3 regions of the Streptomyces sp. MS19 genome follow, and region 2 is predicted to be linked to each of the others. Evidence: riboswitches for the same ligand, from Rfam matches in the RefSeq annotation. Region 2 holds a riboswitch; each other region holds the start of a gene.

Region 1 (7,486 bases), on a different contig from region 2:
CCGCCGCGGGCCTCGGCCCCGGGGGCGGCATCCCCCGGCAGGCGGACGGCGAGCGGGCCGGGGCGGAGGTGCGGGAGTGACGCGGGCGGCGCGCAGGGCGCTGGCGTGGCTGCGCTGGTACGTCACCGAGTTCACCGGCGAGAACGCGTACGACCGGCACGTGGCGCTGCTGCGGGCCGCCGACCCGGACGCCGAGGTGCCGAGCCGCCGGGCGTTCGAGCGGCGGCGCGTGGCCGGGCGCTACGGCGACCCGCGTGACGGCGGCTACCACGGCTGCTGCTGAGCCGGGCGCGCCGGACGCGGGCGCGTGAGGGGCCGTCACACCGCGTGGTGTGACGGCCCTCACTCGTCTTCCGGGCCCTCCTGGTGACCGGCCGCCCGCCGCCCGGCGTATGAAAGGGGGAAGCAGCCGGACGGGCGCGGGCGCGCGGGACGGAAGGGGAAGAGGTGGCGGTGCGGGGCACTCCGGGGGGTGGGCGGACATGACGACGCTCACCGCCGCGGGCGAGCGTGACGCCGACGCGGGCCCGATAGCCGGGCGGCGCGTCCCCTTCCGGCCGGGGCCGCGCGCCGATCCGTACCTGCTGGCCGCCGTGTTCCTGGTGCTGTACACGGCGGTGTCGGTGACGCGGCACCTGCGCTGGGAGAACCGTTCCTGGGACCTCGGGATATTCGAGCAGGCGGTCCGCTCGTACGCCGGGCTGCGGCTGCCCGTCTCGGACCTCAAGGGGCCGGACTTCGCGCTGCTGGGCGACCACTTCAGCCCGGTGACGGCGCTGATCGCCCCGTTCTACCGGCTGTTCCCGACGCCGGTGACGCTGCTGGTGGCGCAGGCGGCGCTGTTCGCGCTGGCGGTGGTGCCGGTGACGCGGGTGGCCGCGTACCTGCTGGGGCGGGCGACGGGGGTGGCGGTCGGCGCGGCGTACGGGCTGTCGTGGGGCGTGCAGCGGGCCGTGGACTTCGACTTCCACGAGATCGCGTTCGCCGTGCCGCTGATCGCGTTCTCGCTGGAGGCGCTGCTGCGGGGGCGGTACCGGGCGGCGCTGTGGTGGGCGCTGCCGCTGCTCGCCGTGAAGGAGGACCTGGGGCTCACCGCGGCCGCGATCGCCGCCGTGGTGGCGCTGCGGGCGCGCGGCGGGCCCGAACCGCGCGTGGTGCGGCGGGCGGTGGTCTTCGCGGTGTGCGCGGCGCTGGCGTGCCTGCTGACGATCGCCGTGCTGATACCGGCGTTCAACTCCGGCGGTGACTACGACTACTGGTCGAAGGTCGGGGACGGCGGCGGGCCGGTGCAGACGGCGTTCACGGACGTCGACCAGAAGCTGCGCACGCTGCTGTGGGTGCTGGTGCCCACGACGGGGCTGCTCGCGCTGCGCTCCCCGCTGCTGCTCGTCCTGCTGCCCACGCTGGGCTGGCGCTTCGTCTCGGACGACCCGCACTACTGGGGCACCGACTGGCACTACAGCGCGGTGCTGATGCCGGTGGTGGCGCTCGCGCTCGTGGACGCGGTGGCGCGTACGCGGGCGGGCGAACGGCGGCCGTGGCTGCGGGCGTACGCGGAACGGCTGCCGATGGGCGTGCTGGCCGCCGCGCTGGCGCTCAGCACGGCCCTGCCCGTCGCCGGACTCACCCACACCGCGACCTACCGGCCGGGCCATCTGGCCGAGGCCGGGGAACGGGTGCTGTCGGTGATCCCGGACGGCGCGGAGGTGGCGGCCAACGTGCGGCCGACAGCGCATCTGACGGCGCGCTGCCGCGTCTTCTGGATCGGGAACACGGACGGGCCCGCGCCCGAGTACATCGCCTACTGGGACCCGGCGCAGACGGCCGAGGAACTGACGCTCTACGCGCACCGGATGAACCCCGACGGGGTGTACGAGGTGGTCGCGCAGGAGGCGGGGTACTGGGTGCTGCGGCTGCGCTGAGCTGAGCACGCCCGGGAGGGTGGGGCGGCCGTGGCCGGTTGTCAGACCCCTCGGTCACACTGTGTTCATGGACATCGTGATCAGGGAAGCGCGGAACGACGAGCTGGACGCCGCGGGGGAACTCACGGCGCGGGTGTACCTGGAGGGCGGACTGCTGCTCCAGGGCGCGGACGACCCGTACTTCGCGGAGCTTCGGGACGCGGTGCGGCGGGCGGCGCACGCGGACGTGCTGGTGGCCGTGGAGTCGGCCGGGGACGGGGGCGCGGGGCGGATCGCCGGGAGCGTCACGTTCGTCGGCAGGGGCGGCGAGTTCGCCGATCTGGCGGGCCCAGGCGAGGCCGAGTTCCGCATGCTGGCGGTGGACCCGCGGGCGCGGGGGCGCGGCGTGGGCGAGGCGCTCGTCCGGGAGTGCCTGCGCCGGGCGGGGGAGGTCGGCGCGCGGCGTGTCGTGCTGTCGAGTCAGTCGCAGATGCACACTGCACACCGGCTGTACAGGCGGCTCGGCTTCGACAGGGCGCCGGATCTCGACTGGGAACCGGTGCCCGGTGTGCGGCTTCACGCGTTCGCACACGAGCTGCCCGACCTCTCGCGTGACGACCACAACATATAGGGGACTCCGTCGCACGCGACACAAGATGTATGCTCATCTCGCTGTCGCCGCAGGGGAATCCGGTGGGAATCCGGAGCTGTCCCGCAACGGTGTGTGATGCGCCGCGCCTCGCCGCGCGTCACGAGTCCGAGCACCTGCCGGCAGTTCCACGAACACGTCCGGGCCTCGTGGGTTGGGCCGGCGGACGCGTGCGGCATGTGTTTGCCCCACTACACGCATGCCCGCAGGCGACCGGTGGTCCCGCCCGCGAACGCCCCTCAGATCCGCTGCGATTCGAGGGAGATCACGTCACAGTGACCACTGCACCCGTCGCCCCCGCGGAGCCGGCCTCAGACGCGCTGACGCGCGTCCTGGGCGAGCTGGCCGCCGACCTTCCCGCGACCGACCCCGCCCGGGTCGCCGCCGCCGTCCGCAGGGGCAGGCACCCCGGCGCGGGACCCGAGGAACTGCGCGCGCTCGCCATCGACGCCGCGGCCGCGCTGATCGCCGAGGAACCCGCGTACTCGAAACTCGCGGCCCGGCTGCTGACCCTGGCGGTCCGCGACGAGGCGGCGGGGCAGGGCGCCGTCTCCTTCTCCGCGTCGATCACGGTCGGTCACCGCGAGGGTCTGATCTCGGACCGCACCGCCTCCTTCGTCGCGCGCCACGCGGCGGAGCTCGACGCGCTCGTGGACCGGGCGGTCGCCGACGGCGCCGACGACCGTTTCGAGTACTTCGGGCTGCGGACCGTGGAGTCGCGGTACGTCCTGCGCCATCCCCTCACCCGGCGCGTCATCGAGACCGCGCAGCACTTCCTGCTGCGCGTCGCCTGCGGCCTGGCCGAGGACGAGTCGCCGCGCGCGCTGGCCGAGGTCGCCGAGCTGTACCGGCTGACCAGCTCGCTGGCGTACCTGCCCTCGTCGCCCACGCTGTTCAACTCCGGGACCAGCCACCCGCAGATGTCGTCCTGCTACCTGCTGGACTCGCCGCTGGACGAGCTGGACTCCATCTACGACCGCTACCACCAGATCGCCCGTCTCTCCAAGCACGCCGGGGGCATCGGCCTGCCGTACTCGCGGGTGCGCGCCCGCGGTTCGCTGATCCGGGGGACCAACGGCAAGTCGAACGGGATCGTGCCGTTCCTGCGCACGCTGGACGCGTCCGTCGCGGCGGTCAACCAGGGCGGGCGGCGCAAGGGCGCGGCCTGCGTCTACCTGGAGACATGGCACGCGGACATCGAGGAGTTCCTCGAACTGCGGGACAACACGGGCGAGGAGGCCCGCCGCACCCACAACCTGAACCTCGCCCACTGGATCCCGGACGAGTTCATGCGCCGCGTGGAGGCGGACGGCGACTGGTCGCTGTTCTCCCCCGCCGACGTGCCGCACCTCGTGGACCTGTGGGGCGGCGACTTCGACGCCGCCTACCGGCGCGCCGAGGCGGAGGGGCTCGCCCTGCGGACCGTCCCCGCCCGCCAGCTGTACTCCCGCATGATGCGGACCCTCGCGCAGACCGGCAACGGCTGGATGACCTTCAAGGACGCCGCCAACCGCACGGCCAACCAGACCGCGCGCCCCGGCGCCGTCGTCCACTCCTCGAACCTCTGCACCGAGATCCTGGAGGTCACCGACGACGGCGAGACCGCCGTGTGCAACCTCGGCTCGGTCAACCTCGCCGCCCACCTCGGCGCCGACGGACGTGTGGACTGGGAGCGTCTTGACGCGACGGTGCGCACCGCCGTCACGTTCCTCGACCGCGTCGTGGACCTGAACTTCTACCCGACCGGCCAGGCCGCCACCTCCAACTCCCGCTGGCGCCCGGTGGCCCTCGGCGTGATGGGCCTCCAGGACGTCTTCTTCCGGCTCGGCCTGCCCTTCGACTCCCCCGCCGCGCGCGAGCTGTCCACCCGGATCAGCGAGCGGATCATGCTGGCCGCCTACGAGACGTCCGCCGCCCTCGCCGAGCGGCACGGGCCGCACCGCGGCTGGGCCGACACCCGCACCGCCGACGGCGTCCTCCACCCGGACCACTACGCCGACGCCGCGCCCGCCTGGCCCGAGCGCTGGGAGGCGCTGCGCGCCCGCATCGCCCGCACCGGGATGCGCAACTCGCTGCTCCTCGCCATCGCGCCGACCGCGACGATCGCCTCGATCGCGGGCGTGTACGAGTGCATCGAGCCGCAGGTGTCCAACCTGTTCAAGCGCGAGACGCTGAGCGGCGAGTTCCTCCAGGTGAACTCGTACCTGGTCGCCGAGCTGAAACGGCTCGGGCTGTGGGACGAGACCACGCGCGCCGCCCTGCGCGAGGCGAACGGCTCGGTCGCCGACCTGCCGGGCCTGCCCGCCGAGCTGCGCGAGCTGTACCGCACCGCCTGGGAGCTGCCGCAGCGCGCGCTGATCGACATGGCCGCCGCGCGGACCCCCTACCTCGACCAGAGCCAGTCGCTCAACCTCTTCATGGCCGCGCCGACCATCGGGAAGCTCAGCTCGATGTACGCGTACGCCTGGAAGCGCGGCCTGAAGACCACCTACTACCTGCGCTCGCGCCCCGCGACGCGGATCGCCAGGTCCGCGCGCGCCGCCACCGTCGCCACCGTCCCCACACCCGCCGCGGTCCCCCCGGACGAGCAGGCCGTCGCCTGCTCCCTGGAGAACCCCGAGTCCTGCGAGGCCTGCCAGTGACCACCGTCCCCGACCCCCGCGCCGCGTCCGACGCGGCGGTCAAGAACCTGCTCGATCCCGGCTTCGAGCTGACGCTGCGCCCGATGCGCTACCCGGCGTTCTACGAGCGCTACCGGGACGCCATCAAGAACACCTGGACGGTCGAGGAGGTCGATCTCCACTCGGACGTGGCCGACCTGGCGAAGCTCTCGCCCGGCGAGCAGCACCTGATCGGGCGGCTGGTGGCGTTCTTCGCGACCGGCGACTCGATCGTGGCGAACAACCTGGTGCTGACGCTGTACAAGCACATCAACTCGCCGGAGGCGCGGCTGTACCTGTCGCGGCAGCTGTTCGAGGAGGCCGTGCACGTCCAGTTCTACCTGACGCTGCTGGACACCTACCTGCCCGACCCGGACGACCGCGCCGAGGCGTTCGCGGCGGTGGAGAACATCCCGTCCATCCGCGAGAAGGCGCAGTTCTGCTTCAAGTGGATGGACTCCGTCGAGGACATCAGGCAGCTGGAGTCGAAGGCCGACCGGCGCCGGTTCCTGCTGAACCTGATCTGCTTCGCCGCGTGCATCGAGGGGCTGTTCTTCTACGGCGCCTTCGCGTACGTCTACTGGTTCAGGTCGCGCGGGCTGCTGCACGGCCTGGCGACCGGCACCAACTGGGTGTTCCGGGACGAGAGCTGCCACATGGACTTCGCGTTCGCCGTGGTGGACACCGTCCGCCAGGAGGAGCCCGACCTCTTCGACGAGGAGATGGAGCGCGAGGTCACCGAGATGCTGCGCGAGGCGGTGGCGGCCGAGTTGCAGTTCGCCCGCGACCTGTGCGGCGACGGCCTGGCCGGGATGAACACCGAGTCGATGCGCGAGTACCTGGAGTGCGTCGCCGACCAGCGGCTCGTGCGGCTCGGGCTGAAGCCGCTGTACGGGTCGGAGAACCCGTTCGCCTTCATGGAGTTGCAGGACGTCCAGGAGCTGACCAACTTCTTCGAGCGGCGTCCGTCCGCCTACCAGGTGGCCGTCGAGGGGAACGTCGCGTTCGACGACGAGTTCTGACGGCGGTCCACGCCCGCCGTCCCCGCCCGCTCCCGGCACCGCGCCGGGGGCGGGCGGCGCCGTTCCGTACGCCCGTCAGCCGGTCATGCGCCGTCAGCCGGTCATGAGGCGCAGACCGCCCGCGGCGATCCCGCACAGGCCGACCGCCGCGCGTAACAGCCGCCTGCGGCCCGTCTCCCGGCCGCGGCCGAACAGGCTTGCCAGCAGCAGCATCGTGCCGCCGATCAGGAATGCCCACGCGCCGGCGTCGTGCATCGTTCCTCCTCGTGGAAGTGCGGGCACAAGTCCCGTTCCGCCCGGCCGGGTTGGCCGGACGGTCACCGAGGTTAACCAGCCGTGGACGCACGGTGGAACGCGTGGCGCGGTCCGGGGACGCGCACGGCATCGCCACGCGCTCCTGCGGACCGCGCCACGGCCGGGCTCAACGGGCCGCCTCCACCGGTTCCCGCCGCTCGGTGGCCGGGGGCGTACCCGGCCGCGGCCGGGTGCGGGGCAGCAGCAGCGCGGGCAGCACGGCCAGCGCCATCAGCGCGATCGGCCAGACATAGGTGTGCTGGAACGCGTCGGCCAGCGCCGGACCGATGGCCTCCCGCACGTCCTGGCCCGCCCCCTGGACGGCGCCCAGGGTGTCGGTGCCGTCCGGCAGGGAGTCCGCCATGTTCTGGGCCAGGACGACGGAGACCAGCGCGGCGCCGATCGAACTGCCGATCTGAGGGACGATGCCGAGGAGGGTGCTGACGACCGGGACCTCACCGGGCGGCACCCCGCGGTTGACCGCCGTCATGATCGGCATCATGGTCGAGCCGACCCCCACGCCCATCACCACCATCGGCAGGATCAGCCGCCAGTACGGGGTGTCCGCGCCGACCTGCGTGGCGAAACCGGTGAAGCCGAGCAGTGCCGTCGCCATGCCGGAGAGCACGATGCGCCCCGGGGCGACCCGGTCGAGCAGACGGCCGCTGACCTGCATCGTCAGTCCGGTGGCCAGCGCCTGCGGGATGCCCAGGAGGCCCGCGGAGGTGGCGGACTCCCCGCGCGCCACCTGGTAGTACAGCGGCGGCAGCAGCATCGACCCGAAGTAGGCCGCCGTGTAGAAGCCGAGGGCGGCCACCCCGGAACCGGCGGTGCGGCGCCGCAGGATGCGCAGGTCGAGCAGCGGGTGGCGTGCCGTCAGCGCCCTGCCGGCGAAGGCGGCCACCAGCAGGACGCCCGCCGCCGAGGGCAGCAGGGCGCCCGGCTCGGTGAAGTCGCCGC
Region 2 (7,486 bases):
AGGCGGTGGTGGCGGCCGGGTCGTCCACGGTGAACTCGGCGGTCGCGTCGCGTTCGGTGCCGCGGGGCGCGGGGACGGCGGTGAGGCGTACGGTCGGCGCCTCGTCGTCGGGGCCGGTGACGCGGCGGACGCGGTGCTGCTGGCCCTCGGCGACGAGGACGTTCCCGGCGGGGTCGGCCGCGACGGCGTAGCCGCCCTGGACGCGGGCGCGCGTGGCGGGGAGGCCGTCGCCGCTGTACCCGGGTGTGCCGTCGCCCGCGACGGTGGTGATGGTCCCGTCCGGGTCGATCCGGCGGACGGCGCCCGGCTGCGAGACGTACAGCTCGCCCCCGGGACCGGCGGACACGCCGCCGGGCGAGAGGAGTTGTGCGCGCGTGGCGGGGCCGCCGTCGCCGCCGTGCCCGGCGGTGCCGTCGCCCGCGACGGTGGTGACGGTGCCGGTGGCGGTGTCCACGCGGCGGACGCGCTGGTTGCCCGGGTCGGTGACGAGGACGCCGCCCGACGCGTCGACGGCCAGTGCGGCGGCCGAGCTGAACGAGAACGCGGCCTCCGTCGCGGGCCCGCCGTCGCCGGAGAACCCGGCGCGGCCCGTACCGGCGAACGCGGTGACGACGCCGGTGTCCGGCGCGAGGGCGCGGACGCGCGACGCGTTGGTGTCGCTGACGTACGCCGTCCCGTCCGGGGCGACGGCGATGCCGCTGGGGGAGCCGATCCTGGCCTCGGTGCCGGGGCCGCCGTCGCCGGTGTCGCCGCGCGATCCGGTGCCGAGGACGGTGGTGACGGTGCCGGTGGCGGCGTCCACGCGGCGGACGCGGCGGTTGCCGGTGTCGGCGATCCACAGGTCGCCGTCGGGGCCGATCGCGACGGCGTTCGGGTCGCGCAGGGACGCGTCGGTGGCGGGGCCGCCGTCGCCGCCGTAGCCGCGTGTGCCGTTGCCCGCGACGGTGGTGACGGTGCCGGTGGCGGCGTCCACGCGGCGGACGCGCTGGTTGCCGGTGTCGGCGATCCAGATGTCGCCCGAGGCGTCGGTGGCGACGCCGAACGGGTTGCTGAGCGCCGCGTCGGCCGCCGGGCCGCCGTCGCCGGAGAAGTCCTGGGCGCCGGTCCCGGCGAGGGTGGTGATCCGGCCGGGCACGAGGCGGGGGTCAGCCGCCGTGACGGCGACGGGCGCGGAGGGCGCCGAGGGCGCGGACGCCCCGGCGGCGTTCACCGCCAGGACGGTGAAGGTGTACGCGTCCGCCGGGTCGAGGCCGGTGACGGTGGCCGTGGTGCCGGTGGCCGTGGCGGTGGCGCCGCCGGGGTCGGCCCGGACGGTGTACGAGGTGACGGGCGCGCCGCCGTCGTCGCCCGGCGCGCGCCAGGTGACGGTCGCCTCGCGGACGCCGCCGCGCGCCCGTACCTGGTCGGGGGCGGCGGGGGCGGTCGTGCCCGGCGCGGCGGGGACGACCGGGTCGCTGGGGGCGGAAGCGGCGGACTCGCCCGCGCCGTTCTGGGCGCGGACGCGGAAGGTGTACGGGGTGCCGGGGGTGAGCCTGGGCACGGTGGCGGTGGTCGTGTCGCCGGGCACCTCCACGCGCGCGCCGCCGGGTGCGGCCTCGACGGAGTAGCCCGTCACGGGCGCGGGGCCCGCCGGGGGTTCCCAGGTGACGGTGGCGGCGGCGATCCCGGCGGTGGCGCGGACGTCCGTGGGGGCGGCGGGGACGCTCGCGGGCGGAGCCTGGCAGCACAGGACGTCCCAGTCGGGGGCCTGCCGGGGCTGCGGGGCCTGGGCCTCGGCGCCGCGCGTCTCGACGTAACGCCAGCCGTCCACCGAGCCGTTGGCGAGGCGGCGGGTGCCGGGGCCGACGCCGGAGTAGGCCCAGCCGGGGCCGCGGGAGGCGTCGTGCGCCCAGTAGGACCAGTAGCGGGTGGTGCCGTCCGGGCGGGTCTCGCCGCAGCCGGTGGCGGGGTAGCCGTCGATGGCGCAGACGAGGCCGTTGGTGTGGAAGCGCACGGTGTGGCCGGTCAGCGGGAACATCTCGGCGCCGGTGGGCGGCCGGCCGGTGCCCCCGGCCGCGGTGCCGGCGCAGGACCAGGTGACGGCGGGGGCGGGGCGTTCGCCGGCCAGGGGGTCGGCGACGGTGCCGAAGTCGATCACGAGCCCGGCGCTGCCGGAGGGCGCGCACTCGGCGGCGGTGCCCGTGTCGGCCGTGGCGGGGACGGCCTGCGCGAGGAGGCCGAGCAGCAGCAGGAGGAGGACGGCCGGGAGGGCCCGTCGCCGCGCCGGGGCGCGGTCGAGTCTTCGTGCGGCCGGTCCGTCCATGGGGGTCCCCTCCCGAGTGCGCCGCGCGTGTCCCGGGGAGGAGGGAAGGCATCCGGCGCGGGGGCGGCCGGGCGTCTTCGCTGTCCGCAGTCCACGACGGATGTCGACGAAGCATCACCGCGCCGAGGGCGATCCGACTCGCACCCCGCCGGGACGGCGGGATGCCCACGGTTGCGGGACAGTGCCGGAATTCGACCGGCTTCTCCCACGGCATGGCACCACATGTCCGTTCCGATGGCCGGGCGGCGCCCGGGGGCGACCGTGAACTGACCGTCCCGCGCGCTGTCTTGCGCGGGTCCGATCGTCAACCGACCGTCGAATCGAACGGATGTCACTGTGGCACACTCCGATTCGCAGGACAACCGGCCCTGGCGCCGGGCGGTGTCCGCGATGCGAGCGGTGTGGTGCGCGGCCCCCGGCGGCCCTCTAGGCTGACGGCAGCAGCTGGTCCGCCCTGCCCGCCAGGCAGGCGCGTCGCAAGAGGGAACCCGGTGGGAATCCGGGACTGCCCCGCAGCGGTGAACGGGAACGACCGCCGTCATACAGCACTGGGCCCCCGCGGGCCCGGGAAGCGACGGCCAGTAGGTGTCCTCCCCGTGAGGACGCGCCCGTGAGTCCGAAGACCTGCCCGCTGCCCGTGCGCGGCCCGCCGCGCGCGGACATCCCGGTGACCCCGAGGGCGGGTCGGCGTGCACACCAGGCGGACGGCCGTGCCACGGCGATGGCACGCGGTACACCGTCGCCGCCAGGTCGTCACCCCTTCGCGCCCCTCCCCCGCCGGGATGGTCAGGACACACACTCGCGAAGGAGAGTTCCGTGACATCCGAGTCCGCAGCCGCGGCACCGCAGGCCACCGTCCACGGCTACCCCAGGCAGGGGCAGAACCGGGAACTGAAGAAGGCGATCGAGGGCTACTGGAAGGGCCGCGTCACCGCCGGGGCCCTCCGCGCCACCGCCGGAGAACTGCGCCGTGCCAACTGGCGGCAGCTCGCCGACGCAGGCATCCACGAGGTGCCCACCGGCGACTTCTCGTACTACGACCACGTCCTCGACACCACCGTCATGGTCGGCGCGATCCCCGAACGCCACCGCGCCGCCTTCGAGGCGGACGCGCTGGACGGCTACTTCGCCATGGCGCGCGGCACGCAGGACGTGGCGCCGCTGGAGATGACCAAGTGGTTCGACACCAACTACCACTACCTCGTCCCCGAACTCGCCCCCGGCACCGCGTTCACCGCCGACTCCGCCAAGCAGGTCGCCGAGCTGAAGGAAGCCTCCGCCCAGGGCCTCACCGCCCGGCCCGTGCTGGTCGGCCCCGTCACGTACCTCCTGCTCGCCAAGCCCGCGCCCGGGGTGGCCGACGGCTTCGAGCCGCTGTCCCTGCTGGACCGGCTGCTGCCCGTCTACGCCGAGGTGCTGGCCGACCTGCGGGCGGCGGGCGCCGCGTGGGTGCAGCTGGACGAGCCGGCGCTCGCCGCCGACCGCACGCCCGCCGAACTGGCGGCCGCCGCCCGCGCCTACCAGGTGCTCGGCGGCGCCGCCGACCGGCCGAAGCTGCTCGTCGCCTCCTACTTCGACCGCCTCGGCGAGGCGCTGCCCGTGCTCGCGAAGGCGCCCGTCGAGGGCCTGGCACTGGACTTCACCGGACGGGCCGCCGCGAACCTGGAGGCGCTCGCCGCCGCGGGCGGCCTGCCGGGCAAGCGCCTCGTCGCGGGCGTCGTGGACGGCCGCAACATCTGGATCAACGACCTGGAGAAGTCCCTCACCACGCTCGGCACCCTCCTGGGCCTGGCCGACCGCGTGGACGTCGCCCCTTCCTGCTCCCTGCTGCACGTCCCGCTGGACACGTCGGCCGAGCGCGCCATCGACCCGCAGCTGCTGCGCTGGCTCGCGTTCGCCCGGCAGAAGACGGCCGAGACCGTCACGCTCGCCCGCGCCCTGGCGCACGGCACGGACGCCATCGCCGCCGAACTGGCCGCCAACCGCGCCGACCTGGCCTCCCGCGCCACCTCCCCCCTCACGCGCGACCCGGCGGTACGGGCCCGTGCCGCCGCCGTGACCGAGGCGGACGCGCGCCGCTCCGCGCCGTACGCCGAGCGGGCCGCCGCGCAGCGCGCCGCGCTCGGCCTGCCGCTGCTGCCGACCACGACCATCGGCTCGTTCCCCCAGACCACGGCCCTGCGCACGGCCCGCGCCGACCTGCGCGCCGGGCGGATCGGCACCGCCGCGTACGAGGAGCGCGTCGAGGCGGAGATCCGCGACGTGCTGGCCTTCCAGGAGGAGGCGGGGCTCGACGTCCTCGTGCACGGCGAGCCGGAACGCAACGACATGGTCCAGTACTTCGCCGAACAGCTCACCGGCTACCTGGCCACCGACCACGGCTGGGTCCAGTCGTACGGCACCCGGTACGTCCGCCCGCCGATCCTGGCGGGCGACATCTCCCGGCCCGAGCCGATGACCGTCCGCTGGACGCGCTACGCGCAGTCCCTCACCGCCCGCCCGGTCAAGGGGATGCTGACCGGGCCCGTGACGATGCTGGCGTGGTCGTTCGTCCGCGACGACCAGCCGCTCGCCGAGACCGCGCGGCAGGTCGCCCTCGCGCTGCGGGACGAGGTGGCCGACCTGGAGGCGGGCGGCGCGGCGGTGATCCAGGTGGACGAGCCCGCGCTGCGCGAGACGCTGCCGCTGCGCGCCGCCGACCGCCCGGCGTACCTCGCCTGGGCCACCGAGGCGTTCCGCCTGGCCACCTCGGGGGTCGCGGCGGCCACGCAGATCCACACGCACATGTGCTACGCCGAGTTCGGCGACATCGTGGGGGCCATCGACGACCTGGACGCCGACGTCATCAGCCTGGAGGCCGCCCGTTCCCACATGCAGGTGGCCCGCGAGCTGGCCTCGCACGGCTACCCGCGCGAGGCGGGGCCGGGCGTGTACGACATCCACTCGCCGCGCGTCCCCGGCGTCGAGGAGGCGGCGGCGCTGCTGCGCGCGGGCCTGGCCGCGATCCCGGCGGAGCGCCTGTGGGTCAATCCGGACTGCGGGCTGAAGACGCGTGACTGGCCGGAGACCCGCGCGTCGCTGGTGAACCTGGTCGCCGCCGCCCGCGCCGTCCGCGCCGGACTGCCGGGGCGCGGCGCCTGACCGGCGGCCGGGGGCCGGACTGCTCGGGGTCCGGTTCCCGGCGCGCCACCACCGCCGTTCCGTCGCACCCGGGAACTCTCCGCCCGCCCGGCGCGACAGGTGCGGTGGCGGAACTCCCCTTCCCGGGGGCGGGACGAACGGAGGCGGGATGAGTGCGGGCACCGTCACGGGGACGCGGGCCGCGCTGACGGGACCGCACATCGCGCTGCTCGTGGGCGGCTTCCTCGTGAACACCGGCACGTTCGCGGTCTACCCGTACCTGGCGGTGCTGCTGCGGGAGCGCCTGGGCATCGGCATGGCGGCGGTCGGCGTCGTCCTCGGCGCGGCGACGCTGGCGCAGTTCGCGAGCGCGCCGTTCACCGCCGCGTTCGCCGAACGGGCCGGGCTGAAGCGGTCCCTCGTGCTCGCCACCTGCCTGTACCTCGCGGGCGCGGTGACCTACCTGGCGGCGGTGGGACGGCCGGTGCTGATGGTGCCCGCGCTGTTCCTGAGCTGTCTCGCCGGCGCGCTCTACTCCCCCGCCTACCGCGCCTACCTCGTGCACTCCGCGTCCGCCGCGCAGCGGCCGCGCCTGGTGTCGGCGGGCAGCGCGGCGGGCAACCTGGGCATCGCGTGCGGCCCGGTGGCCGGGGCGCTGTTCCGCGACGCCCCGGGGACGCTGTTCGCGCTCACCACCGGGCTGTACGCCGCGCTCGCGGTGGGGCACCTGCTGCTGCGCCCCGAACGGCCGGGTGCGGACGGGGCGCCCGTCGAACCGTTCCGGCGGGTGCTGCGCGGGCTGGCGCGGGTGCCGTTCGCGGTGACCGTGCTCACCCACTACCTGTACATGCAGTTCTACCAGTACCTCGCGCTGTTCACGGAAGGGCGGCTGGCCACGGCCGTCTTCGGCGTGATCATGATGGGGTACTCGCTGGGGCTCGCCGTGCTCCAGCCGCTGCTGGCCGGGTGGGTCGGCCGGGCGCGGCACACGGTGGCGATGGCGGCCGGCTTCTCCTGCATGGCCGCCGGGACGGCCGCGTGCGCCACCGGGCACGCGGCCGGTGTGGCGGCCGGTGCCCTGGCGATGAGCGCGGGGACGGCCGTGCTGTTCCTGAAGAACGACCTGGCGGCGCTCGCGCTGTCGCGGCGGTCGGCGGCGGTGACGTTCGGACAGCAGCGCCTCGCCGTCGGGGTGGGGGCGATGCTGAGCGGCGTGGCCGGTGGCGCGGTGTACGGGGCGTTCGAACGGGCGGGCGCGCTCCCGGGGTTCTGGCTGGCCGTCGCCGCGCAGTGCCTCGTCCTGCCGCCGCTGGTGCTCGCGGCGCTGCGCGGCCGGGGCGGTCAGGAGGGCGGGGGCGGCGCGGGCTTCTCGTAGACGGTCACGTACATGCCCTCCGCGCGGAACGGCTCGCGCCGCCAGCCGCCCCACCGGTCGCGGCGCTCCAGACCCGCCAGGCGGGCCATCAGGTCCAGTTCGCTCGGCCACGCGTAGCGCATGAACGCCGGTGCCAGGCGGAAGCCCTCGGCGCTGATCAGCACGTGCTGCCCCTCGAAGCGCTGCTCCACGGGGTCGTGCCGGACGGCGATGAGCCGTACGTGGCCGAGGCCGACCTGAAGCGCCTCCACGGCCTGGTTCCTGCCGTACCGCGCGACGTCGGGCATCGGGCACTCCAGCACGAACCGGCCGCCGGGCACCAGCCGTTCGGCGGCGTTGGCGAAGCAGCGGACCTGCTCCTCCTGCGTCATCAGGAAGAAGAAGGTCGAGAAGACGACGAAGACCATGGCGAACCGGTCGCCGCTGTCGGGGGCGACGTCCGCCATGTCGCCGATGGTGACCGGTATCTCCTCGCCACCCGGCTTGGCGCGCATCCGCGCCACCATCGCCTCGGACGCGTCGATGCCGTGCAGGTCCACGCCGCGCGCGGCCAGCGGGAGCGTCACCCTGCCGGTACCGACGGCGAGTTCGAGGACGGGGCCCGGCGGCCCGTCGGCGATCAGGTCCGCGAGGAAGTCAACGGCCTCGGTCGGGTCGTGCGTGTGCCACTCGTCGTAGACGTCGGCGTT
Region 3 (7,486 bases), on a different contig from region 2:
GGTTGTTTGCGATGAGGAAGATTCGGATGGGCTGGCCGAGAGGATGTGGGGCATGGTCGTGGCGGAGGGGAATCGTCCGGTGCTGGACGCCGAGGGAGCGGACCGGTTTCCGTCACGGCCGGTGCGGGACGTGAGGGTGCTGCACGCGCGTCAGACGTCGTGTCCCAGTGACTTCGCCCTTGTCCTGGTGGACTTCGAGCCGCGGCTGCCCGGGGTGACGCTGGAGACGGCGGCGGAGTACCTGGCCAGGGAGGGTACGCGGGAGGAGCACCGGCAGTATCGCGAGGCGTTCCTCGACGGGGTGCGGACGGAGGTGGACGCGAGGTCGCTGGACGCGGCGGTCGCGTTGGTGCTGCGGGAGCTTGTCGTGCACGAGGTGGACTCCCATGAACGGGCGTTCCATTGGGCGGGGCGGCTGGCGGTCCGCGCGTGTCTGGAGCGGCTCACCGGCCGGGCGCCCCGTCCGAAACGCCCTCGGCCCCGGCGCTGAACCGTGATCGCGTCCTGAACCACCATCGCATCCCCACTGAAAATCGGACCATCCGCCTTATCGGGCGGGCTGTGGACAACGCACGACGGCTGTCGGCGGGCGGCTGACAGGATCGCCGCCATGAACGCACTGAGGCAGTTCCGGAAAACCCGGGACAAGAAGGTCAAGGACAGGGTCAGCGACCCGGCGACCACCGCTGCCGCCACGTCCACCGCATCCGTGTCCTCCCCTCCTCCCCCGCCGTGCGCGGGTCTCCGGTCGCGCCGGGGAGCGCGAGGGCGGAGCCCGGCGTCTGGCGCCATCCGGAGCGGGCGCGCGGGCAGGGCATGCCTGCCGCCGCCTCGGAGCGGCGGGACGCCGGACGGGCGCGCCTGTGGCGGGTGGGGAGGGCTGTGCGCGGCGGCGTGTCACGGCCGGGACGGCGTGGAAGACGCCGCCGGAGGCGGGACCGGACGGCCGGGAGCCGCGGTCGCGGCCGTCCCGTGCTCCGGTGCGGTCCCGGTCGTGTTCCCGATGCCGATGTCGTCCGGGCCGGCGGGGGCGGCGAAGGTGACCGGGGCGGTGAAGGCGGCGCGCCGGGCGGCGCGGCGCAGCGTCGTGAGCACGGCGGGTCCGAGGGCCAGGATGGCGGCGGCGTTGGTGAGGGCCCGACCGGTGTCCCAGCCGAGGGTGGAGGTGACCAGGGTGTAGACGCCGAAGGTGTGGAGGTTGTCGAGGACGCCGGCCTCGGGGTCGATGGAGAGTTCGGTCCCGTCTCCGGTGGCGTAGGGCCAGAACCAGAGGTTCATCAGGAGGCCGAAGGCGTAGGCCGCCACGATGCCGTAGCAGACGAGCAAGGCCGTCTCGGCGCGTCCGGTCGCCCGGCGCGGGAGCAGTCCCGCGCCGAGGCCGACCCAGCCCGCCGCCATCATCTGGAAGGGCAGCCAGGGGCCGACGCCGGCCGTCAGCAGGGCGGAGGCGAAGAGGGAGACGGTGCCGAGGGCGAAGCCGAAGCCGGGGCCGAAGACGCGCCCCGCCAGGATGAGGAGGAAGAAGACCGTCTCGATGCCGGCGGTGCCGGCGCCGAGGGGCCGCAGGGCGGCGTTCACTGCCGCCAGAACGCCGAGGAGGGCGAGCGCCTTGGGGTCGAGGCCGCCCTCGGTGATCTCGGCCAGGACGACGGCGAGCACGACGGGGAGGAGGAGCACGAACAGCAGGGGGGCGTGCCCGCCGTGGGCGATCGCCTCGGGTTCGGGAGGTGAGAGGAGGGGCCAGCAGAACATGGCGAGCCCGATGAGGGAGGCCAGGACGAGGACGACGGCGGTGCGGGGTCCGATGCGCAGGACGGTGACCCGGTGCGTGGTGGCGGCTCCGGACGACGGCTCGGGGAGGGCGGTCATGGGCGCGCCTCCGAGAGGGTGAGGGCGGCGGCGACCTGGTCGGGGGTCAGCCAGGGTTGGGGGCGCAGCACCTTGGCCACCTGGGGTGCGAGGGACGGGGAGGAGCAGATCACGTCGGCCGTGGGGCCGTCGGCGACGATCTCGCCTTCGGCGAGCACGGCCACCCGGTCGGCGGTGGCCGCGACGAACTCGATGTCGTGGGTCGCCGTGAGGACGCTGTGGCCGCGGTCGGCGAGGTCGCGGACGACGCGGCCGAAGGCGCGCTTCGCCCGGTAGTCGAGACCGCGGGTGGGTTCGTCCAGGAGCATCACGGCGGGGGCCGCGGTGAGCTGGATCGCGAGGACGAGGGCGAGGCGCTGGCCTTCGGAGAGGTCGCGGGGGTGGCGGTCGCCGGGGATGCCTGGGGCCAGCCGGTCGAGCAGTGCGCGGCAGGTGCCGGGGTCGGCTTCGGACTCCTCGTCGGACTGGGCGCATTCGGTGTCGACCGTCTGGAGGTAGAGGAGGTCGGCGGCGCTCTGCGGGACGAGTCCGACGAGTGTCCTGGCCCGGTGGGCGGGCAGTGAGGCGGGGTCGCTGCCGGAGACGGACACGTCGCCGGAGCGGCGGGGTCCCGAGCCCTGGAGGGCCCAGAGGAGGGAGGACTTGCCGGAGCCGTTGCGGCCCATGAGGGCGGTCACGTCGCCCGGGTACAGGGCGAGGTCCACCTCGCGGACGGCGACGGTGGAGCCGTAGGCCACGGTGATCCGCCGGGCGGTGAGGGCGGGGGCTCGGTCGGCGGGGGGAGGTGGTGGCGGGGGCGGCAGGCGGTCGGCGAGGCGTTCGCGCAGGGAGGGGGCGTGGCGGCGGGCGTCGCGGACGGAGAGGGGCAGCGGGTGCCAGCCCGCGACGCGCCCGAGGTGGACGACGGGCGGGGCGACATCGGCGGCGGCGAGGTCTGGCATCAGCTCGCCGGGGGTGCCGTCGCGGACGGTGCCGTCGCCGGGGAGGTGGAGGAGGCGGTCGGCGTACTGGAGGACGCGTTCCATGCGGTGCTCGGCGATCAGCACGGTGGTGCCCAGGTCGTGGACGAGCCGCAGGACGGCGGCGAGGACTTCCTCGGCGGCGGTCGGGTCGAGGGCGGAGGTGGGTTCGTCGAGGACGAGGACGGCGGGGTGGGCGGTGAGGACGGAGCCGATCGCCACGCGCTGCTGCTGGCCTCCGGAGAGGGTGCGCAGGGCGCGGTGACGCAGGTCGGCGATGCCGAGGAGGTCGAGCGTCTCCTCCACGCGCTTGCGCATCGTCGCCGGGGGGACGGCGAGTTGTTCCATGCCGTAGGCGAGTTCTTCCTCGACCGTGTCGGTGACGAATCCGGCGAGGGGGTCCTGGCCGACGGTGCCGACGAGATGGGCGAACTCCTGTGGGGGCGCCGAGGCGGTGGACCGGCCGGCGACGGTGACGGTGCCGGTGAGGAGGCCGCCGGTGAAGCGGGGCACGAGGCCGTTGACCGCGCCGAGGAGGGTGGACTTGCCGGAGCCGGTGCGCCCGGCGACGAGGCACAGCTCGCCTTCTCCGACGGTCAGGTCCACGCCGGTGAGGGTCGGTGTGTCGGCGCCGTGGTAGATGAGTCCGACCTGGTCGAAGCGGATCACGCGGCGGCCTCCCTGGGCTGCGGCTGTACGGAGGGCCGGGTGGGCGGGGTGGGGGGTGGGGGCGGGGCGAGATGAGCGGGCAGGAGACCGGCGAGGACGGCGAGGAGGGGAAGGAGCGTGACGTCGGGCCAGGTCAGCGGCGAGAGAGCCGGGTAGAGGGTGGCGGGGTCGGTGCGGGAGGCCGCGTACATGAGGACGGCGGCGGTGAGTCCGGAGGCGGCGGTGAGTAGTTCTCCGGCACGCCAGTGGTCGGGTCGGTAGCCGGTGCGGCGTACGCGGCGCCCGCCGAGGGCGAAGCCGAGCACGGCGACGGCGGTGCCCGTCAGCAGCATCGGTACGCCGAGGTAGCCGGGGGCGTTGGTGTCGAGCACCCCGTAGAGGCCCGCGGCGATGCCGAGAAGCCCGGCGATGACGAGGACGCCGACGGTGAGGCGGGCGCGGGGGGTGGCGGTGCCGGTGCGCCCGTAGCCGCGGGCGGACATGGCGGCGGCCAGGGCGAGGGAGCGGGCCAGGGCGTCTTCGAGGACCGGGATCAGAATGCCGCGCAGGGCCCGCCGTCCGCGTTCGCGCGCGCCGCGGAGCCGCCGGGCGCGGCGGACCCGCTGGACGCTCTCGATCAGCTGCGGCGCGACGGTGAGGGCGACGACGACGGACGTCCCGATCTCGTGCAGCGCGCCCGGCATGGCCTTGAGCATCCGCTTGGGGTTGGCGAGCGCGTTGGCCGCGCCGACGCAGACGACCATGGTGGCGAGCTGGAGCCCGTCGTAGAGGCCGCCGAGCACCTCCTCGGCGGCGACCGGGCCGAACAGCCGGATACCCGCGGCCGCGTCGGGCAGCGGGATCTCGGGGAGGGTGAGCAGGATGTGCTCGCCCTGTCCCCCGCCGAGGACGACCCTGAACACGACGCGCATCAGGACGATGACGGCGCCGAAGACCAGGTACATCCGGAATGACAGGGCCCAGGGGGCGTCGGTGCGCCGCCGCACGACGACGTAGCCGGTCACCGCGAGCAGCAGGGCGAGCAGGAGCGGGTTGGTGGTCCGTCCCGCGACGACGGCGAGCCCGAGGGCCCACAGCCACCACGCTCCGGGGTGCAGGGCACGGGGCAGCGGGCCTGCGGGCGTCATGCGTCGTCGGCCGATGCGGCGGCGGCGCGGCGCCTGCGGCGTGCGGTGACGATGCCGCCGGTGCCGAGGACGGCCAGCAGGGCGAGGACGCCGAGGGTGAGGGGTGACGGGCCGGAGGAGCCGTCGATCTCCGCTTCGGCGTAGGCGCTGTCCTCGCCGGCCCAGTCGGAGTCGCCGGCGGCTCCGGCGGCCTGCCCGGAGGCTGTGGCGGTTCCGGTCGCCGGTCCGCCGGTCGGCGTGGCATCGGGTGAGGGGGTGGGGCTTTCGTCCGGCGGGGTCTCGTCCGCCTCGTCCGGCTCGTCCGGCTCCTCGTCGGGGGCGGGCTCGGTGGCGGCCGGTTCGCCGGTGGGTGCCGTGCCGCCGCTGTCGCCGCCCGTGGCCGGTGTGTCCTGAACGGGTGGCTGCGGGGTGGGCGGTGCATCGGGTGCGCTGTTGCCGCTGCCCCCACTGCCACCGCCGCCGGGTGCGGGCGGTTCGGCGGGCGTGCCGACGCGCAGGGGTGCGACGCCGGGGGCGATCGACTCTCCTTCCGCCACGCCGAGCTGGAAGGACCAGCCGTCGATGCTGCCCTGCGGCGGCGTCCGGTTCACCGCGCCGCGCTGGCTGTAGCGCCACGGTCCGCCGTTCTCCGCGTGCCAGTAGGACCAGTACGCGGTGGTGGGCGGTGTGTCGGCGCACGGCTCGCGGTCCACGCCGGGACGCCCGTTGATCCGGCAGACGAACGAGTCGCCCCAGCGGGCGGTGCCCGCCACGTCGAAGCCCGCGTTGCGCAGCGCCGCCAGGCCGTCGCGCTGGCTGCCGGGCGCGCAGCGGACGACGCGGCCACCGCCGAGCTCGCGGAAGTCCACGACGACGCTGACGCCGGAGTCGTCCGGGCAGAACCCGGGCGTCCCGGCCGCCGCCGGACGTGCCGCGAGCGCGCTCCCGGCCGCGGCGGGCCACAACAGGTGGAGCACCGCGACGAGCAGGCCGGTGACGGCTGCTCTGACGGTGGGGCGGGACATCGCGTGCCTTTCCCGTTGGGCAGCCGGAACCGGCCCACCGGGGTTCCCGGCACGGCGGCCCCTGACGCGCGTTCGTACGGCTGGTACGAGGCGGCAGGGGCCGGGGGGCCGGGACGGCTGAGGGCTCCACGCTGCAAACCATGACAGTGAGAGAAGTCCGCGTCGCACGGTGAGCGTTCCGGCTCACGGCACCCTCGCGGGAGCCGCTCACGGTTGCAGGTCAGCGCCGGATTCCCACCGGCTTCCCTCCGCCGTACACGCATTCAGTTGTGGGGCGCCCGCCCGGACACACGGGCGAACTGCGCACAAGGATACGGCCGTCCGCGCCGCCCCGGCCAGGGCACCACCCGCGCGGGCCCCGCCCCAGCGGGTGGGACGGGGCCGGAACGGGGCGGCGGGGGACGTCAGTCGGTCTCGATGGCAGCCGGGCGGAGCTGGGCCTCACGCACCCGCGCCACGTCCAGCTTCTCGCTGCGGTCGAAGCGGTAGACGCCGTTCTGCTCCTGGAAGACGTCGGTGAGCTGCGTGTAGCAGTAGCCGAACATGTCCGGGTCGTCGAGCAGCACGCCGGTGAGGCCCGCGAAACGGGTCTGGAACTCCTCCTCGTCGCGCGGCCGGTCGCCGTAGCCCCAGGACTCGGTGCGGTCGTCGCCCGCCGCGTCGGCGGCGGCCTCGGGGTCCCACCAGATGCCGCCGAACTCGCTGACGAAGTACGGCTGGCCGCGGTAGGGCAGCGAGTACGCGGCGCCGTCCGCGTACGCGTTGGCGAAGGGCTTCCCGTCGGCGAGGCCCGAGACGGCCTCGGCGAACCGGCCGGGGTCCTGCTCGTAGTTGTGCGAGTCCCAGATGTCCGTCTCGATGACGCGGTGGGCGTAGCCGGAGGCGTCGATCACGGGCCGGGTGGTGTCCATGGCCTTGGTGGCGAGGAACATGCCGCGGGTCACGGCGTCGAGCTGCGTGATGCGGTCGTGCAGCTTCTGGTAGGTCTCGTTGAGCGGGCACCAGCCGATGATCGAGGGGTGCGAGTAGTCGCGCTCGATCGCCTCCAGCCACTGCGCCGGGTACGAGGCGTCGGGCTGCTGGTTGTCGCCGGAGGAGCCGCCCACCTCTGCGCCCCAGTCGCCGAACTCGCCCCAGACCAGGTAGCCGAGGCGGTCGGCGTGGTACAGGAAGCGCTCCTCGAAGACCTTCTGGTGCAGGCGCGCGCCGTTGAAGCCGGCCGCCATCGACAGTTCGATGTCGCGGACGAGCGCCTCGTCGCTCGGCGCGGTCATCAGCCCGTCGGGGTACCAGCCCTGGTCGAGCACGAGGCGCTGGAAGACGGCGCGGCCGTTCAGCGTGACCGCCTTGCCGCGGATGCCGACGGCGCGGAGCCCGGCGTAGCTGTCGACGGTGTCGAGTTCGGTGCCCTCGGCGTCCAGCAGGGTCAGCCGCAGGCCGTAGAGGTGCGGGTCCTCAGGGCTCCACTCGCGGCGGCGCTCCTCGGACACGGGCAGGTACAGGCGGGGCGCCAGGTCCAGGTCCGCGCGGGCCTCGGCGCGCGCCACCTCGCCGTTCTCGTCCGACAGGACGGCCACCACGCGGTGCCCGGGGCGGTTGCCCGACAGCGGCAGCTCCAGGTGGAACGCGGAACCCGCCAGGTCGGGCGTGATCCGGGGGCGGCGCAGGTGCACGTCGGCGACCGGCTCCAGCCACACCGTCTGCCATATGCCGGTGGTGCGCGTGTAGTTGCAGTCGTGGTTGGCGTACTTCAGGGCCTGCTTGCCGCGCGCCTGCGGGCCGGACTTCGGGTCGCGGGCGCGGACGGTGATGACGGCCTCCTCGCCGGGCCCGGCGACGCCGGAGAGGTCGGCGGTGA

The links. A riboswitch is a leader RNA that binds a small molecule or an ion and turns the genes downstream of it on or off. The one in region 2 is predicted to bind cobalamin.
Region 1: linked by a shared signal. The riboswitch ahead of ACL02R_RS21365 (ribonucleoside-diphosphate reductase subunit alpha) and the one ahead of metE (5-methyltetrahydropteroyltriglutamate--homocysteine S-methyltransferase) in region 2 are both predicted to bind cobalamin.
Region 3: linked by a shared signal. The riboswitch ahead of ACL02R_RS06635 (hypothetical protein) and the one ahead of metE (5-methyltetrahydropteroyltriglutamate--homocysteine S-methyltransferase) in region 2 are both predicted to bind cobalamin.

The regions. Positions count from the first base shown of each region.
Region 1 covers NZ_JBJZOH010000025.1:6,457-13,942, reverse strand. The annotation lists gene ACL02R_RS21385 (carbon starvation CstA family protein) at 1-80, shown strand, start outside; gene ACL02R_RS21380 (CstA-like transporter-associated (seleno)protein) at 77-283, shown strand; gene ACL02R_RS21375 (DUF2079 domain-containing protein) at 483-1,922, shown strand; gene ACL02R_RS21370 (GNAT family N-acetyltransferase) at 1,990-2,532, shown strand; cobalamin riboswitch at 2,558-2,689, shown strand; gene ACL02R_RS21365 (ribonucleoside-diphosphate reductase subunit alpha) at 2,826-5,192, shown strand; gene ACL02R_RS21360 (ribonucleotide-diphosphate reductase subunit beta) at 5,174-6,232, shown strand; gene ACL02R_RS21355 (hypothetical protein) at 6,326-6,487, opposite strand; gene ACL02R_RS21350 (DHA2 family efflux MFS transporter permease subunit) at 6,654-7,486, opposite strand, start outside.
Region 2 covers NZ_JBJZOH010000016.1:107,178-114,663, reverse strand. The annotation lists gene ACL02R_RS17605 (fibronectin type III domain-containing protein) at 1-2,302, opposite strand, end outside; cobalamin riboswitch at 2,411-2,540, opposite strand; cobalamin riboswitch at 2,781-2,928, shown strand; gene metE (5-methyltetrahydropteroyltriglutamate--homocysteine S-methyltransferase) at 3,119-5,443, shown strand; gene ACL02R_RS17595 (MFS transporter) at 5,592-6,797, shown strand; gene ACL02R_RS17590 (class I SAM-dependent DNA methyltransferase) at 6,764-7,486, opposite strand, start outside.
Region 3 covers NZ_JBJZOH010000004.1:233,779-241,264, reverse strand. The annotation lists gene ACL02R_RS06655 (hypothetical protein) at 137-490, shown strand; gene ACL02R_RS06650 (ECF transporter S component) at 898-1,869, opposite strand; gene ACL02R_RS06645 (ABC transporter ATP-binding protein) at 1,866-3,497, opposite strand; gene ACL02R_RS06640 (energy-coupling factor transporter transmembrane protein EcfT) at 3,494-4,624, opposite strand; gene ACL02R_RS06635 (hypothetical protein) at 4,621-5,628, opposite strand; cobalamin riboswitch at 5,779-5,899, opposite strand; gene ACL02R_RS06630 (glycoside hydrolase family 2 protein) at 6,033-7,486, opposite strand, start outside.